Regions from separate parts of the Eleftheria terrae genome, predicted to be linked through region 1. Evidence: riboswitches for the same ligand, from Rfam matches in the RefSeq annotation. Region 1 holds a riboswitch; each other region holds the start of a gene.
What was found. Region 1 has a riboswitch for cobalamin ahead of N7L95_RS04090 (TonB-dependent receptor). Riboswitches for the same ligand answer to the same signal wherever they lie in the genome.
Positions count from the first base shown of each region.

Region 2: another riboswitch for cobalamin. It lies ahead of N7L95_RS03265 (acyl-CoA dehydrogenase family protein); the one in region 1 lies ahead of N7L95_RS04090 (TonB-dependent receptor).
Region 3: another riboswitch for cobalamin. It lies ahead of N7L95_RS11525 (hypothetical protein); the one in region 1 lies ahead of N7L95_RS04090 (TonB-dependent receptor).
Region 4: another riboswitch for cobalamin. It lies ahead of N7L95_RS01655 (TonB-dependent receptor domain-containing protein); the one in region 1 lies ahead of N7L95_RS04090 (TonB-dependent receptor).

Region 1 covers NZ_CP106951.1:908,987-912,725, reverse strand. Annotated here, with positions in the region: gene N7L95_RS04090 (TonB-dependent receptor) at 1-1,908, opposite strand, end outside; cobalamin riboswitch at 2,064-2,309, opposite strand; gene N7L95_RS04085 (LysR family transcriptional regulator) at 2,395-3,282, opposite strand; gene N7L95_RS04080 (YbfB/YjiJ family MFS transporter) at 3,351-3,739, shown strand, end outside.
Region 2 covers NZ_CP106951.1:682,319-686,057, reverse strand. Annotated here, with positions in the region: gene N7L95_RS03275 (polysaccharide deacetylase family protein) at 1-922, shown strand, start outside; gene N7L95_RS03270 (hypothetical protein) at 919-1,527, shown strand; cobalamin riboswitch at 1,590-1,812, shown strand; gene N7L95_RS03265 (acyl-CoA dehydrogenase family protein) at 1,968-3,128, shown strand; gene mmsB (3-hydroxyisobutyrate dehydrogenase) at 3,226-3,739, shown strand, end outside.
Region 3 covers NZ_CP106951.1:2,622,286-2,626,024, forward strand. Annotated here, with positions in the region: gene cobN (cobaltochelatase subunit CobN) at 1-1,222, opposite strand, end outside; gene N7L95_RS11520 (DUF2149 domain-containing protein) at 1,300-1,638, opposite strand; gene N7L95_RS11525 (hypothetical protein) at 1,647-2,114, opposite strand; cobalamin riboswitch at 2,224-2,429, opposite strand; gene N7L95_RS11530 (FdhF/YdeP family oxidoreductase) at 2,595-3,739, shown strand, end outside.
Region 4 covers NZ_CP106951.1:283,910-287,648, forward strand. Annotated here, with positions in the region: gene N7L95_RS01650 (FecCD family ABC transporter permease) at 1-766, opposite strand, end outside; gene N7L95_RS01655 (TonB-dependent receptor domain-containing protein) at 780-2,675, opposite strand; cobalamin riboswitch at 2,743-2,979, opposite strand; gene N7L95_RS01660 (galactose-binding domain-containing protein) at 3,200-3,739, shown strand, end outside.

The sequences.
Region 1 (3,739 bases):
CAGCCAGAGGTTGGCCGCTTGCTGCGGCACGCCGGGGGGCGTCTTGCCGGCGCGCGAGATGACGGCGCGGCCCACTTTTTCGTCGAAGTCGTCGTAGCGGGCATGCAGCCGGGCGAGGTTGGCCTCCAGCCGCAGCGTGCGCGCCAGTGCCAGCTCCACGGTGGCCTCGACGCCTTGCGACGACTGCTGGCCGATCTGCTGCTGCAGGGCGGGGTTGTGCGGATCGCGCGAGAGCAGCTTGCGCTTCTCGATGCGATAGAGCGCCACCGACCAGGCGCCGCGCCCCTGATCCAGCAGCTGCTTGTAGCCCAGCTCCAGCTGGCGGCCGGTGGTGAGGTCGTAGTGCGCCATCGACGGAGACAGCGACACCAGCCCGCCCAGCGGGTCCACCGCCCGGGCGAGCTGGGCATACACCGACTGCGCCGCGCTCGGCGCCCACACCACGCCGAGCCGGCCGGTGGTGTAGGCAAAGGTCTTGTCGAAGCTGCCGGCCGGCTGGGCGAGGTCGTGGCGTTCGACGTCGACATGGTCGCGCCGCAGGCCGCCCACCAGCGACCAGTGGTCGTCGATCACGAGGCGGTCTTCCATGAACAGCGCGACAGTGCGGGTGCGTGTGCGAAAGCGCGGCCGGTAGCTCGACGGCGAGGCATACCGGCCGGGGTCGAAGCGCTCGAGATCGACCGTCGACTGCCCGCCATAGGGCGCATCGGTGGCATGCCGGAACTGGATGCGGTTGAGGTCCAGGCCCAGCACCGCCCGGTGGCTGTAGCGGCCCAGCGGATGCGCCAACGCCACGTCAAGCCGGTTGCCGACTTGTTCCTGGTCATGGCCGATCTGCAGGTAGTCCTCGCGCAGCACGTGGCCGCTGTCGGGCAGGTGGGCATAGCTTTCGGTGTTGCGCCAGTGGCGCCGGCTTTCCAGGCGGTAGAGCTGGTTGCGCAGCCGGAGCTGCTCGTTCAGTGCCCAGTCGGCTTCCAGGCGGGTCCAGCGGTCGCGGTAGCGGATGGCGGCGTCTTCGACGTTGTAGTTGAGCCGCCGGTTGCGCTCGTCGAGCCGGCCGTTGACGAGCGGCACGCCGAAGTAGCGCTGCGGCCGCTGGTGTCCCTCGTCGTGCGAGAGCCGCAGGCCCAGCGTGGGCGACAGGTCCCATTGCAGGCTGCCGCCGGCGGCCAGGCTGCGGGCGTCGCCGCGGTCCATGAAGCCGCTGCTGCGGTGGTGGCTGATGTCGAGGCGGTAGGACCAGCGCTCATCGAGTGCGCCACCGCTGCCGAAGGCCGCACGCCGCGTGCTGTCACTGCCGACAGCCAGCAGGGCCTCATGGGCGGCCGGCTGGCGGGATGGCTTCTTGGGCACGATGTTGACTGCCGCGCCAATGGCCCCTTCGCCGAACAGCACCGAAGCCGCGCCGCGCAGCACCTCGATGCGCTCGATGGACCAGGCGTCGAAGGGAAAGGTGACGGTGCCTGCGCCGACCTGCAGCCGGGTGCCGTCGAACAGCTGCATCACCGACCCATGGCCGCCGAAGCCGCGGGCGGACAGGGCGCTGCCGCCATTGCCGGGGGCGGGCGAGGCGGTGATGCCGGTGGCCCGGCTGACCGCCTCCAGCACCGAGGTGTCGCCCCGTTCGCGCACGGCGTCGCCAGACAGCACTTCGATGCTGGCCGGCGTCTGCAGCGGCGTCAGCTCGAGCCGGCTGCCGGTGCGGGTCGGTTGGTCCAGCGCCCCGGCGCTGGCGCGGCGGGCTTGCACCTTGATGTCGGGCAGGGTGGCCGGCGTGGTCTCATGCGCGCGGCTCGCCGGGGCGGCGGCGCCGGCCAGGGCGGCTGTCAGCACGGCGGCCGGGGGGAAGGCACTGGAGTGGAACGCACGGGAGTGGAGAACCCCGGTGCGGCGCGGTTGGTCGTTCATGGCCCAGCTCTCTGGCGGGCCGCGTCCCCGCAGCCCGCCTTGCATTGCATTGCAGGAAGAAGCCGGGGAGGGCGACGCACGGGCGGCACCGGGCGGCCTGCGGGCAGTCGCACCGGTGTGCCGGTCTGCCGCACGCCCGCAGCTTCCGGGATGGGCGAAGGCCGGTATCCGGGCTGGCGGAGTGTGGCGCTCGGGGCCCCGAGGGGCCGCTGGCGCCACGGAGGTTTCGCCTTCCCACGCACTCTCGTGCGCAGTGGCTGGGGCGCCTGCTGGCGCCCGCATGAAACCGTCCCGATCCGCTCACCGTTGCGGGGGCAGCACAGGAGTTGCGCTGCAGCGTCTGCAGCACGCACCTGTTTCCCGTTTAACCCGCGTCGCGAGGGGCAACGCGGGCACCTTCGTCCGCGAGCCGCGGGCAGCGATGCCGTCCGTGGCGGGAGCGGATTCTAGAGGGCTGCCGGCCAAGGCGGCCAGGGGTGGCTGCGTTCAGGCCGCGGTGCGCCGCCTGGCGCGCGGCGGCGGCAGCATCTCCATCAAGGCCCGCAGGGGCGCGCTCGCCTCGCCCTGCCACACCAGGTGCGTGCGATTGACGCGCAGCCGCGCGGGCAGCGGATGGCGCTGCACCGAGCTGCCGAGCACGGCCTGGTCGAGCACTTCGGCCGGCACGATGGCCACACCGGCGCCGGCCGCTACGCAGGCGACGATCGCGTGGTACGAACCCAGGTCGAGGATGCGGCCGGGCGAGGCGCCGCCTTCGGCCGCCCATTCCAGGAGCCGGCGCCGGTACGAGCAGCCGTGCGGAAAGGCCAGCAGGGTGCGGCCGTCCAGATCGGCCGCACGGCGAGGGGCGGGCGCCTGCTTGGCGGTGATCAGCACCAGTTCCTCGTCGAAGGCCGGCACGCTGCGGAGGCGGCCCTTCTCCAGCGGCTCGGACACGAAGGCGGCCTCCACCTCGAAGCGCTCCAGCCGGCGCAGCAGTGCGGTGGACGTGCCGGTTTGCAGCTCGATCGACACCTCCGGGTAGCGGGCATGGAAGGCCGACAGGACCGGCGGCAGCCGGGCGCCGGCGGCGCTTTCGAGGGAGCCGAGCCGCAGCGCCCCGCGCACGACACCGCTGCGCAGTTCCTGCTCGGCCAGGTCGGCCATCTGCAGCAGCCGCTCGGCATGGCCGAGCACGGTGCGGCCCGCATCGGTGAGCACCAGGCGGCGACCCTGGCGCTGGAACAGGGCCAGGCCCAGGCGCTCCTCGAACTGCTTGATGCGGGTGGTGACGTTGGAAGGCACCCGGTGCAGCTGGCTGGCGGCGCGGGTGACGCCGCCTTCCCTCACCACGCAGCGGAAGATGTGGAGGTCGTCCAGGTCCATCATTCTCATGCGGAGAATTGTATGTCTCCACAATTCAGTATTCAGAATGCCTTTGCGGGTGTCCAATCCTCCACACGATGCGTACCGACCCCTCCCTTGCTCACCGGCCGCCTGACCTGACGGCGGCGTCGATCACCGTGGCCGGCCTTGTCGCGTTGGCGGTGGCAATGGGCATCGGCCGCTTTGCCTTCACGCCGCTGCTGCCGCTGATGCTGCGCGACGGCACGCTGAGCGCGGCCGCAGGCGCGGAATGGGCGGCCGCCAACTATGGCGGCTACCTGCTCGGCGCCATGACGGCGGCCTGGTTCTCCGGCCAGCCGCAGCGCGGCCTGCGTCTGGGCCTGCTCGGCGTGGCGCTGGCCACGCTGGCGGTGGCATGCATGGACGGCGCCGTGGCGCCCGGCTGGCTGGGCGCGCTGCTGCGCGCCGCAGCCGGCGTCTTCAGCGCCTGGGTCATGGTGTGCGC
Region 2 (3,739 bases), 230 kb from region 1:
CAACGGCTCGGGCGAGATCCTGGGCCGCAGCCCGCGCTTCGTGATCTACCAGCCGGGCCCCGGCGACAACCTGCGCAGCATTGCCAGCCGCTTCCTCGGCGACGAGGACCGCTACTGGGTGATCGGCGACTTCAACAACATCGACGAGGCGCAAGCCGGCGAGCCGCTCGCCATCCCGCTGAAGACGCTGAATCCGTCCGGCATCTACGCCGACTACTACCAGACGGTGCCCATCCTCTGCTACCACCGCTTCGGCACGGTGGGCGGCAAGATGGCGGTGTCGGCGGCCAGCTTCGCGGCCCAGCTCGAATGGCTGGCCCGCAACGACTACCACGTGATCCGCCTGGAACAGCTGATGGCCTACCTGGAAGGCGGCCAGCCGCTGCCCAAGCGCTCGGTGGTCATCACGATCGACGACGGTTTCGAGTCGGTGCACCGCTATGCCTTCCCGCTGCTGCGCAAGTACAACATGCCGGCCACGCTGTTCGTCTACACCGACTTCATCGGTGGCGGCGAGGCGCTGAGCTGGCCCCAGCTGCAGGAGCTGGCCGATTCCGGCCTGGTCGACATCCAGGCGCATTCCAAGACCCACCGCAACCTGCTGGATCGGCCGCCCGGCCTGCCGGAAGCCGCCTACCGCCAGCAGTTGCAGGCCGAGGCCCAGGTGCCGCGCGAGGTGCTCGAGCGCAAGCTGAAGAAGGTCAAGGTGCGGCATTTCGCCTATCCCTACGGCGATGCCAACGAAGCGGTGCTCGAAGCCATGGAGCGCAACAAGTACGACATGGCCGTCACCGTCAATCCGGGTGGCAACGCCTTCTTCGCCCAGCCGCTGATGCTCCGGCGCAGCATGATCTACCGAGACGACAGCCTCACCACCTTCCGCGCCAAGCTGCAGGTCACGCAGGGAACACGCAAGCCATGACATCGCCTCTTCCTGCCTTCCGTCTTGCTTCCGTGCTGGCACGCAGTGCCCGCCTTGCGGCCGCTGGCGGCCTGTCCCTGGGCCTGCTGGCTTGCGCCGGCGGCCCGCCCAGTGCGCCGGAGGAGGCACCCGCGCCCTTGCCGGCCGTGCAGGGCTCCCGCAATGCGAGCTACGAAAGCGAGCTGCGCCAGCGGGCCCAGACCCAGACGCAGCAGCGGCGGCTGGCCGATGCGGCCGTCAGCTGGGAACTGCTCACCGTGTTGCGCCCCGAGGTGGACGAATACCGCGAGCGCCTGGCCGACGTGCGCCGGCACATCGAGCTGGCCGTCGCCGAACACGCGCGGCGTGCCCAGCAGTTCCAGCGTCGTGGCGAGCTCGACCGTGCGGCGTCGCAGCACCTGGCCGTGCTGGCCCTGAAGCCGGACGACGAGGTGGCCGCCGATGCCCTCCGCGCCATCGAGCGCGAGCGCAACCGGCGCAACTACCTCGGCAAGTACTCGCGCATCACGCTCGCGAAGCGGCTTGGATCGTCGCCTTTCATGGTGGCGCAGCCCGATGACGCCTTGACCGCCTCGCCCGGCCGCCGCAGCGGCGCCGTGCGCTGAGGCGGCGGCCGCCCCGGCTGCTGGAGCGCAGGCGCCGGCTTGGCGACACTGGGGGCTTCTGCTAAGGTCCGCCGCATGCAGGTGCTCTCCAGGATGTCTCCTCGCGAGAGTGAAACGGGAACGCGGTGAGGCCGGCCCCCAGGCGCCGGCGCAGGCCGCGACTGCCCCCGCAACGGTAGGCAAGGGTGGCCGCGTCATCGACGCCACTGGAGTGCGTTCAGGCTCCGGGAAGGCGACGCGGCAGGGCTTGCAAGTCCGGAGACCGGCCTGCATGCGCGCGCCGGTGCCCTCGTGCGTCGGCCGCGTTCAAGCGTTCCGCTTGCGGTGGGCGAGCGGTGCGGGGTGCGCGGACGCCTGTTGTCGTACGGTTGGATGGATGTGCAGGTCCATCCGGCCGGTGGCTGCCGCTCGCCTCGTCGTCTGATGAGGAGCAGCACCGCATGGACTTCGAACTGAACGAAGACCAGCAAGCCTTTCGCCGCGCTGCGCGCGATTTCGCCGAGCGTGAGCTGGCCCCCCACGCCGCGCGCTGGGACCAGGAAGGGCATTTTCCAAAAGCACAGCTCGCGCTGGCCGGCCAGCTCGGCTTCTGCGCGCTCTATACCCCACAGCCCCTGGGCGGCAGCGGCCTGTCGCGACTGGACGCGACGCTGGTGTACGAGGAACTGGCGCGTGTCGATCCTTCGACCACGGCCTACCTGAGCATCCACAACATGGCCACCTGGATGGTGGCGCGCTGGGGCCGGCCCGACCTGGCCGGGCAGTGGATACCGCGGCTGGCCAGTGGCACTGCGCTGGCGTCCTACTGCCTCACCGAGCCGGGTGCCGGCTCCGACGCCGCCGCGCTGCGCACCACCGCGCGGCGCACCGCCGACGGCTGGTGCATCGACGGCAGCAAGGCCTTCATCTCCGGCGCCGGCGAGACCGAGTTGCTGGTGGTCATGGCCCGCACCGGTGGCCCGCAGGCCGACGGCATCTCGGCCTTCGCGGTGCCGGCCGACACACCGGGCATCCGCTATGGGCGCCGGGAAGCGAAGATGGGCTGGAACAGCCAGCCCACCCGGGCGGTGCACTTCGATGCAGTGCAGGTCGGGCCGCAGCACCTGCTCGGCCAGGCGGGCGAGGGCTTTCGCATGGCGATGCGCGGCCTCGATGGCGGCCGCCTTGGCATCGCGGCCTGTTCGGTCGGCGGGGCCCAGGGCGCATTGGACGCCGCCTGCCGGCACCTCTGCGAGCGGCGCCAGTTCGGCCGCCCGCTGGCGCAGTTCCAGGCCTTGCAGTTCAAGCTGGCCGACATGGCGACCGAGCTGACCGCCGCGCGCCAGATGGTGCGCCTGGCCGCCTCGCGCCTGGACCGCGACGACCCGCACGCCAGCGTCTATTGCGCGATGGCCAAGCGGCTGGCCACCGACGCCGGCTTCGAGGTCTGCAACCAGGCGCTGCAGTTGCACGGCGGCTATGGCTACACCCGCGATTACCCGCTGGAGCGGCTATTGCGCGACCTGCGGGTGCACCAGATCCTGGAAGGCAGCAACGAGATCATGCGGGTCATCGTCGCCCGGCACCTGCTGGAGCAGCCTGACCTGGAGCACCTGAGGTGAGGCGCCAAGGGCGCATGATCGTCCCGGGCGCCCTTGGCGGCGCCTGTTTCGCGGCTGTGTCTGTACACGAGGGCGGCAAGCCCGCCAGGAGGCAAGGATGACGACCATCGCATTTTTCGGCCTCGGCAACATGGGTGGCCCGATGGCGCGCCGCCTGTTGGGCGCCGGCCACCAGTTGCTGGGCCTCGACCCGTCGGCGGCGGCATGCGCCGCCTTCGCCGCAGCGGGCGGGCTGGTGGCTTCCAGTGGCCCGCAGGCGGTGGCCGACGCCGAGGTGGTGATCTCGATGCTGCCGGCGGCCCAACATGTCGAGCGCCTCTACCTGGGCGACGGGGTGGCGGACGGCCTGCTCGACCACATCGATGCCGACGCACTGGTGATCGACTGCTCCACCATCGGCCCGCATCCCGCCCGCCGGCTGGCCGAGCGCTGCCAGGCGCGTGGCATCGATTGCCTGGACGCGCCGGTGTCCGGCGGCACCGCGGGAGCCGAAGCCGGCACGCTCACCTTCATGGTCGGCGGCCCGGCGGCTGCGCTGGAACGGGCGCAGCCCGTGCTGCAGGCCATGGGCAGCCAGGTCTTCCACGCCGGCGCGGCCGGGGCCGGGCAGG
Region 3 (3,739 bases), 1.7 Mb from region 1:
AGTAGGCGGCGAGCAGCGGCGACAGCTGCCGTATCCATTCCGCCTCGGTGAGGCGGTGCGTGCGGTAGCCGGCTTCGGCGAGCGCCTGGCTGACCGTCTCGAGGCTGCGCGGCACATTGAGGAAGGAGGCGCCGAAGTTGCTCGCGCCGGCGGGGTAGTTGTAGACCATTGCGACCAGCCGCTTGTCGGCAGGGGCCGTGTCGCGCAGGGCCAGCAGGCGCTGCAGCTTGGCGATGACGGCGGCGGCCTGCGGCTCGATCAGGCGCCAGCCCTCCCGGGCATCCCCCCGGGCCGTCACCAGCATCGGATCGACCGTGCCGGCGGCCTCGGGCTGGGCCAGGTAGAAGGGCAGTTCGGCCAGCCCCAGGCCGGTGGCGTCGGCCTGCCAGGCGCCGCTGTCGCCGCTGCGGTAGGGCAGTGTGGCCAGCACCGGCACGTCCCAGCGCTCGAACAGCGGCTGCAGCGCGGCGCCGGGCGTGAGCAGCTGGTGGGTGACGATTGCCCGGGCCTGCAGGCGTCCATCCACCTCGAGCAGCGCCGCCAGCGAGGCGGCGTCCAGCGACTGGCTGAAGGCCGCATAGGCAGCGAGGCCAGCCAATTCGAACATGGCCAGCCAGCGATCCAGCCAGGCACTGCTGCCGTCCACCAGGTGATGGCGGTGAACCAGCAGCACGACCGCGGGGCGGCCGGCCAGCCCGGCATCGCTGGCCTGCCACAACGCCAGCTCGGCGGCATCGCTGAACAGCCGGGGCGCGCGGGGATGGTAGAGCCCGCGGGCCGGCCAGGGCTCGGGCGGTGGCAGCGCGGGCACCGGCTGCCCGGCCGACACGGCAGCCGCCAGCTGCAGCGCCTGGCTCCAGGCCCGCGGTCCGCCCGCGCGCAGGTAGGCGGCGATGCGGGCGGCTGCATCGTCGCCCGCGGCGGCATCGGTGGCTGCCAGGCGGCCGGGCCGGCGCGCGGCGTGGCCGGCGAGCTCGGCGCCGAAGGCGGCGTCCAGCCGCGCCCGTGCCGTCGGGTGCGGCGCGTCGATCCAGACCCAGTCGGCCAGTGCCAGCGCCTGCTGCAGGGCTTGCCGGGGCAAGCGGTCGTCACCGGCCTGCAGCGGCAACTGCACGTGCTGCCACTCGAAACCGGCCTGCTCGGCCAGCTCGGCCAGCCGGGCGCTGCGGGTGGCCGGCGTCAGGTCGGTGCTCAGCCACAGCAGCCGGGGCGCGGCCTGCACTGCGGCGGCCCACAGCAGCCATGCGCACCAGGCCCATGCCAGCCAGCCGGGTCGCGGGCGCGTGCCGGCGCGCGGCCTCAGGGTCGGCTCCCGGAAGCCGCCGGCTCGGGCACGTACACCACGCTGCCGTCCTGCAGGCGGTAGGCGATGCCAGTGCGCACGCCGTTGCCGGCGCTGGCACTGCCATCGCCGCGCAGCCGCAGCTCGCGGCCGTGCTCGCGCACGACGATTTCCATGTCGGGCCGGCCGGCGTTGCGGATGACGGTCACCGTCTCGCCGGCCTCGCGCTCGGCCCTCAGGGTCAGCGCCACCAGCAGCGCTGCGACCACGACGAGGAAGACGTCCACCAGGTTGACGGCCGACAGCATCGGGTCGTCATCGTCGTCAGCCAGCGCGTCGAGATGGCGGTGTCGCATGGCCGGCCTCACTGCGCCAGGCCACGGGCCTGCCGCACCGCATGCAGCTCGGCCAGCAGCCAGCGCCGCCGCTGTGAATGCACGGCCAGCGCGATGGCGGCTGCGGCCAGCGCCAGCACCACGCCCGAGAAGGCATTGCCGAAGCCGAGCAGGGTGCGTCCGCCATCGCCCGAGGCGACCCCGGCCAGGGCCGGCCCGAGCGGAATCATGGTGGCGATGAGGCCGAGCAGCGGCGCGATGCGCGCCAGCAGGCGCAGCGGCTCGAGCTGCTGCAGCGCGGCGAGCTCCAGCGCGTCGAGGCCGATGTGGTCCGCCACCGGCAGGGCACGCCAGCCGGGACGGCGCCAGCGTTGCCAAGCCTCGGCCAGCATGCGTCCGAGCGCCCACAGCGCGGCGGCGAACGTCGCCAGCACGCCGAGCGAGACGGGCCACAGCAGCCATTGCGCCAGCTGCGCCATGCCGGTTTCGATCATCATCGCGGTCCCTCGGTGTCTGCAGGAAGGCGAGCCGGCCGGCTCGCGGGGAGGCACCCGGCCGCATCCCCGCCGCCGGGCACAGCGCGGCGCGCTCGCGCGCGGCCCGCGTGTTGGCCGGTCTCCGGGCTGGCGGCACAGCGCCCTGGCCCTTCCCGGCCGCAGGCGGCCAGTGGGCATCGGACAGGCACTGCAAGGGGCGAGGCCCCCTGGCTTCCGCTTACCGTTGCGGGGGCAGCTCAGCTTGCAGGCCGCCCAGGCGGCCCGGCGCTGATTCCCGTTTCACGGTGCCGGCAGATCGCCGGCACGCGCACCAACGGGCGCCAATGTACCGCAGGCCGGCGCACCGAGCAGCCCCGGGCATCGCGGCGCGCCTGCGGTAGACAGGCCGCCGGGCCGGGCCGCATCGCGCCAGCCCGGCGCTGCAGCGGCCGGTGGTATACCCTCGTCCCCTGACCTTCACGCCTGCCGGGTGCGACTGCCATGAGCGACAGCAAAATCGAGTTCTATCCCTACCCCGCCGGTGGCTGGGGCGCGCTGCGCAGTGCGGCGCGGCAACTGCTGCAACACCGCATCGCCGGCAAGGGGGCGCGCACCCTGCTCTCGGCCAACCAGCCCGATGGCTTCGACTGCCCCGGCTGTGCCTGGCCGGACCGCAACCACACCTCCACCTTCGAGTTCTGCGAGAACGGCGTGAAGGCGGTGGCGGCGGAGGCCACCGCCCGCCGCGCCACCGCGGAGGTGATCGGCCAGCACACGGTCAGCGAGCTGAGCCGCTGGTCGGACCACGACCTGGAAGCACTCGGCCGGCTCACCGAGCCGCTGGCCTGGGATGCGGCCACCGACCGCTACCGGCCCATCAGCTGGGACGCCGCCTTCGGGCGCATCGCCCACCACCTGCAGCAGCTGCCGCATCCGGACCAGGCGGTCTTCTACACCTCGGGGCGCACCAGCAACGAGGCCGCCTTCCTGTACCAGCTGTTCGTGCGCGAGTTCGGCACCAACAATTTCCCCGACTGCTCCAACATGTGTCATGAGCCGAGCGGCTTGGGGCTGCGGCAGAGCATCGGCGTGGGCAAGGGCAGCGTGACGCTGGACGACTTCACCGAGGCCGACGCGCTGCTCATCTTCGGCCAGAACCCGGGCACCAACCATCCCCGCATGCTGGGCGAGCTGCGCGCAGCCGCCCGGCGCGGCGCCCGCATCCTCAGCTTCAACCCGCTGCGCGAACGCGGCCTGGAGCGCTTCGCCGATCCGCAGAGCCCGCTGGAGATGGCCACGCTCGGCTCCACCGCCATCAGCAGCCACTACTTCCAGCTGCGCATCGGCGGCGACCTGGCCGCGGTCAAGGGCCTGTGCAAGGCGGTCTTCGAACTCGACGACGCGGCCCGTGCCGCCGGCCAGCCGCGGGTGCTGGACCTGGCCTTCATCGAAGCGCACACCCGCGGCTTCGACATCTTCGAGGCCGACGTGCGGGCCGAGTCCTGGGCGCTGCTGGTCGAAGAATCGGGCCTCAGCGAAGCGCAGCTGCGCGCCGCCGCCGCGGTCTACGCGGGGGCCGGCAAGGTCATCGCCTGCTGGGGCATGGGCATCACGCAGCACCCGCATGCGGTGGCCACCGTGCAGAT
Region 4 (3,739 bases), 630 kb from region 1:
CGGCCACCGTGATGGCCAGGCCGGCCGCCAGCGAGGCCAGCACCACCACCAGCGCGCGCACGCGGCGCACCTCCACGCCGAGCGACGCGGCCTGGGCATCGCCGAGCAGCATCAGGTTGAGGTCACGCGCGACCAGCAGCGCCAGTCCGAGCAGCAGGGCGGCGCCGGCCAGCGGCAGGCCGTAGCGGTCGGCGCCATTGAGGTCGCCGAGCAGCCAGAAGACCATGCTGCGCAGCTGCTGCTCCGGCGCCACCGAGAGGATGAAGGAGACGATCGCCGCGAACCCCGCGCTCAGGATCACGCCCACCAGCAGCAGGTGCACGCCGGCTTCGGTGCTGTCGGCCTGCCGGCGAAAGGCCCGGGCGCCGAGCAGGAAGACCGCGCCGGTGGCCACCAGCGCGCCGGCCGAGGCACCGGCGCTCACGAGCCACCAGCCGAGGCCTGCCCACAGTGCCGTCAGCGCGCCCACCGCTGCGCCGCTCGACACACCCAGCACGTACGGATCGGCCAGCGGGTTGCGCAGCAAGGCCTGCAGCAGCGCGCCGGACAGCGAGAGCAGGGCACCACAGGCCAGGGCGCACAGGGCGCGCGGCAGGCGCAGCTGCAGCACGATGTCGCCATCGATTCCTTGCGCCTGGCCCGCCAGGGCGGCCAGCACCGCGCCGGGCGACAGCGCCTGGCTGCCCACGGCGACGGCCAGCAGCAGGCTGGCGCCGGCGGCCAGGCCGAGCATCAGGAAGACCAGGGGCGGCCGTGTCGCTCGCATGTTGCCGGCCCGCTCAGGGGCGGCTGCCGCTGAACTGGATGCCGATGAAGGCGGTGCGGCCGAGCGTCGAATAGCTGTACGCCGTGGTGTAGTCCTTGTCGGTCGCATTGTTGAGGCGTGCGAGCAGCGTCCACGCCGGCGCCAGCCGCCATTGCGCCCCCAGGTTCAGCAGGCCGTAGCCGCCGAGGCGTGGCCGGCGGCCCTTCACCGCGGTGTCTTCGCGATCCGAGACGAGCAACCATTCCACGAAGGCGTTGCCCCAGGCGGCCTGCTTTTCCACGGTGAGCTGGGCGGTGCGGTCTGCACGGCGCACCAGTTCACGGTCGGTCGCCTCGTCCTTGGCATCGAGGATGTCGAACGAGCCGTCGATGTGCCAGTCGGCATTGCGCCAGCCGGCCTGCAGCGTGGCGCCGGACATCTTGGCGCGGCTGGTCTGCTTGGCCGTCACGGTGTCGATGAAGCCGCGGATGTGGTTGCGGTAGAAGGTGAGCGAGCCCTGCCAGCGCCCGTCGTCGTATTTCACGCCGAGTTCACGGCCCTGGTTGCGCTGCGGGCGCAGCGCCGGGTTGCCGTAGTCAGGGAAGTACAGCTGGTTGAAGGTGGGCGCCTGGAAGTTGTTGGCGGCACTGCCGGTCAGCCGCAGGGCCGGCGTCAGGCGGTAGCCCAGGCTCAGGCTGCCGGTGGTGAAGCCGCCGAACTGCGAGTTGTGGTCGCGCCGCACCGCCGCCTGCCCGATCCAGGGCCCGCGGTCCAGCGAGTAGGCCAGCAGGGCGCTGTTGGTGTGGCGCCGGCTGACGGTGTAGGGGGTGGTGCTGTCCACCTCGTCCTCGACCCGCTCCAGCGCCGCGATCACCTTGTCGCTGCCGATCGAGAAGGTGTTCTGCCAGCCGAACTGCAGGCGTTCGGTGTCGAAGTCGTAGCGCCCATCGCGCGCGCCATCGGAGGCCCGCTCGTAGACGCTGGCGCTCTTGTCGAGCGTCAGGCCGAGGCGAACGCTGGACTGCCAGCGTTCGCTGAGGCGGTTGTCGATCGTCACGCCCCAGTTCGTGGTGGTCCCGCGGGTTTCGGCATCGGTGGTGGCGGAGGTCAGGCCCAGCGGGCTGCCGAAGGTGAGCGGGTCGGAGTAGGTGCTGTCGAACTCGTGGATGTTGCGCGCGCTGAACCACTGCGTGGAGATGGTGTGCCCGGGCGCGACGGTCCAGTTCAGCGAGCCGGCCACCGAGCCGCTGCGGTAGCTGTCGTCGTCCGGGTTGTAGTCGAGCGATCCGCCTTCGCGGGTGCGGCTGCTGATGCCCTTGGCGCGTTCGCCGGACAGCGAGAGCGCATAGCCCCAGCCGGGGCCGCCGCCGCTGACGCTGCCGCTGGACTTCACCAGCCCGTGCGAGCCGAAGCCGGCCTGCGCCTCGTACTGCTGCCCGGCGCTGCCGCGGCGCGTGAAGATCTGGATGACGCCACCCACCGCATCGGCGCCGTAGAGGGTGGTTGCCGGGCCCCGCAGCACCTCGATGCGCTCGATCTGCGCGACGGGGATGTTCTCGATGGCTGCAGCGCCCGAGGTGGCCGAGCCGATGCGTATCCCGTCGAGCAGCACCACCATCCGGCTGAGCTCGGCACCGCGCATGAACAGCTGGGTGTTGGACGCATAGCTGCCGTTGCTGCTCATCTGCACGCCGGGCAGGCGCTGCAGCACCTCGCGCAAGGTGGTCTGGCCGGAGCGGCGCAGCTCCTCCTGGGTGACGACGGACACGTCGGCCACCACGTCCTGCACGGGCTGGGGCAGCCGCGTCGCGGTCACCACCGTCTCCGGCAGGTGGAGGGCCTCGGCATCGGCCCAGGAAGAAGAAGGAAAGGCAGCGGCCAGCGCCAGCGGCAACACACCATGCAGCATGGTGGACGATCGTGTGGTCATCGCGAGAAAGGCAGTCGATCGATGCTCGTGCCTGCTTCCCCGCAGGGCCGAGCCGTTCGGGCGTGCTGTGCACGCCCCCCTGTTGGCCGGTATCCGGGCTGGCAGACCGACGCCGGTGGCCTTCCCAACTCGTTGCCGAGCCAGTGGCGGTGAACCGGCGCTGAAGCACGGTGCGCTTCGTCTGCTGACCGTTGCGGGGGCAGCGCAGGCCAGGATCGGCACCTCTGCGGCACCGGCCCCTCCTGCTTCCCGTTTAACCGCGCAGCCGACCGGCCGCGCGAGCACCAACCCGATGATTGTATGAGAGCGTTGCAGACTTCCCGGTTGATCCAGCACACGTGAAGCAATTGGGACGCCTCGTAAGCAAACGGCGCGCCCTGGGCCGCCTTGCCAAGGCCCCTGACTGGGTGGGCGCGTGCCCACTTCTTTGCCGATATCGTTCGGGCCACGAAGAACAACCCCGTCCCAACGGGCAACCGCCGCAGCGGCCCCCCCCGCCCGTCACGGGACCTCACGGAGTCAGCATGTTGATACTGAAGCGGCCTCGCCTTGTGCTTGGCCACCTGGTCGCGCCCTGGATCCTGGCCGCCCTGGCGGCCTGCGGCGGCGGAGGCGGAGGCGGCGGCGATGCCGACACGGACGGCAGCAGAGCCGCCCCGGCCGCCGAGGCGGCCGATGATCGCGAGACGGCCCAGGCGGCCGTCATCGCCCCGGCACTCGACGGCCTGGTCGGCACCGTCACCCCCACGGCCGATGCCCACCTGGTTGGCATGTGGACGCCGGTGGTCGACTGGCCCCTGCTCGGCATCCATGCCAACGTGCTGCCCAACGGCCGCATCCTCACCTACGGTGCCAACGAGGAGAACCCGCGCACCCGCAAGGCGGTCACCTTCGACGAGTGGGACACCCGCATCGGCCTGACGCCCGCGGCACACCGGGAAGTCGCCAGCCCGACCGAGCTCGACTCTTTCTGCAGCGCATCGGTGATGGGCCCGGACGGCCTGCTGCTCATCGTTGGCGGCAACACCTTCTGGAAGACGGCCCAGTACGACCCCGACCGCAGC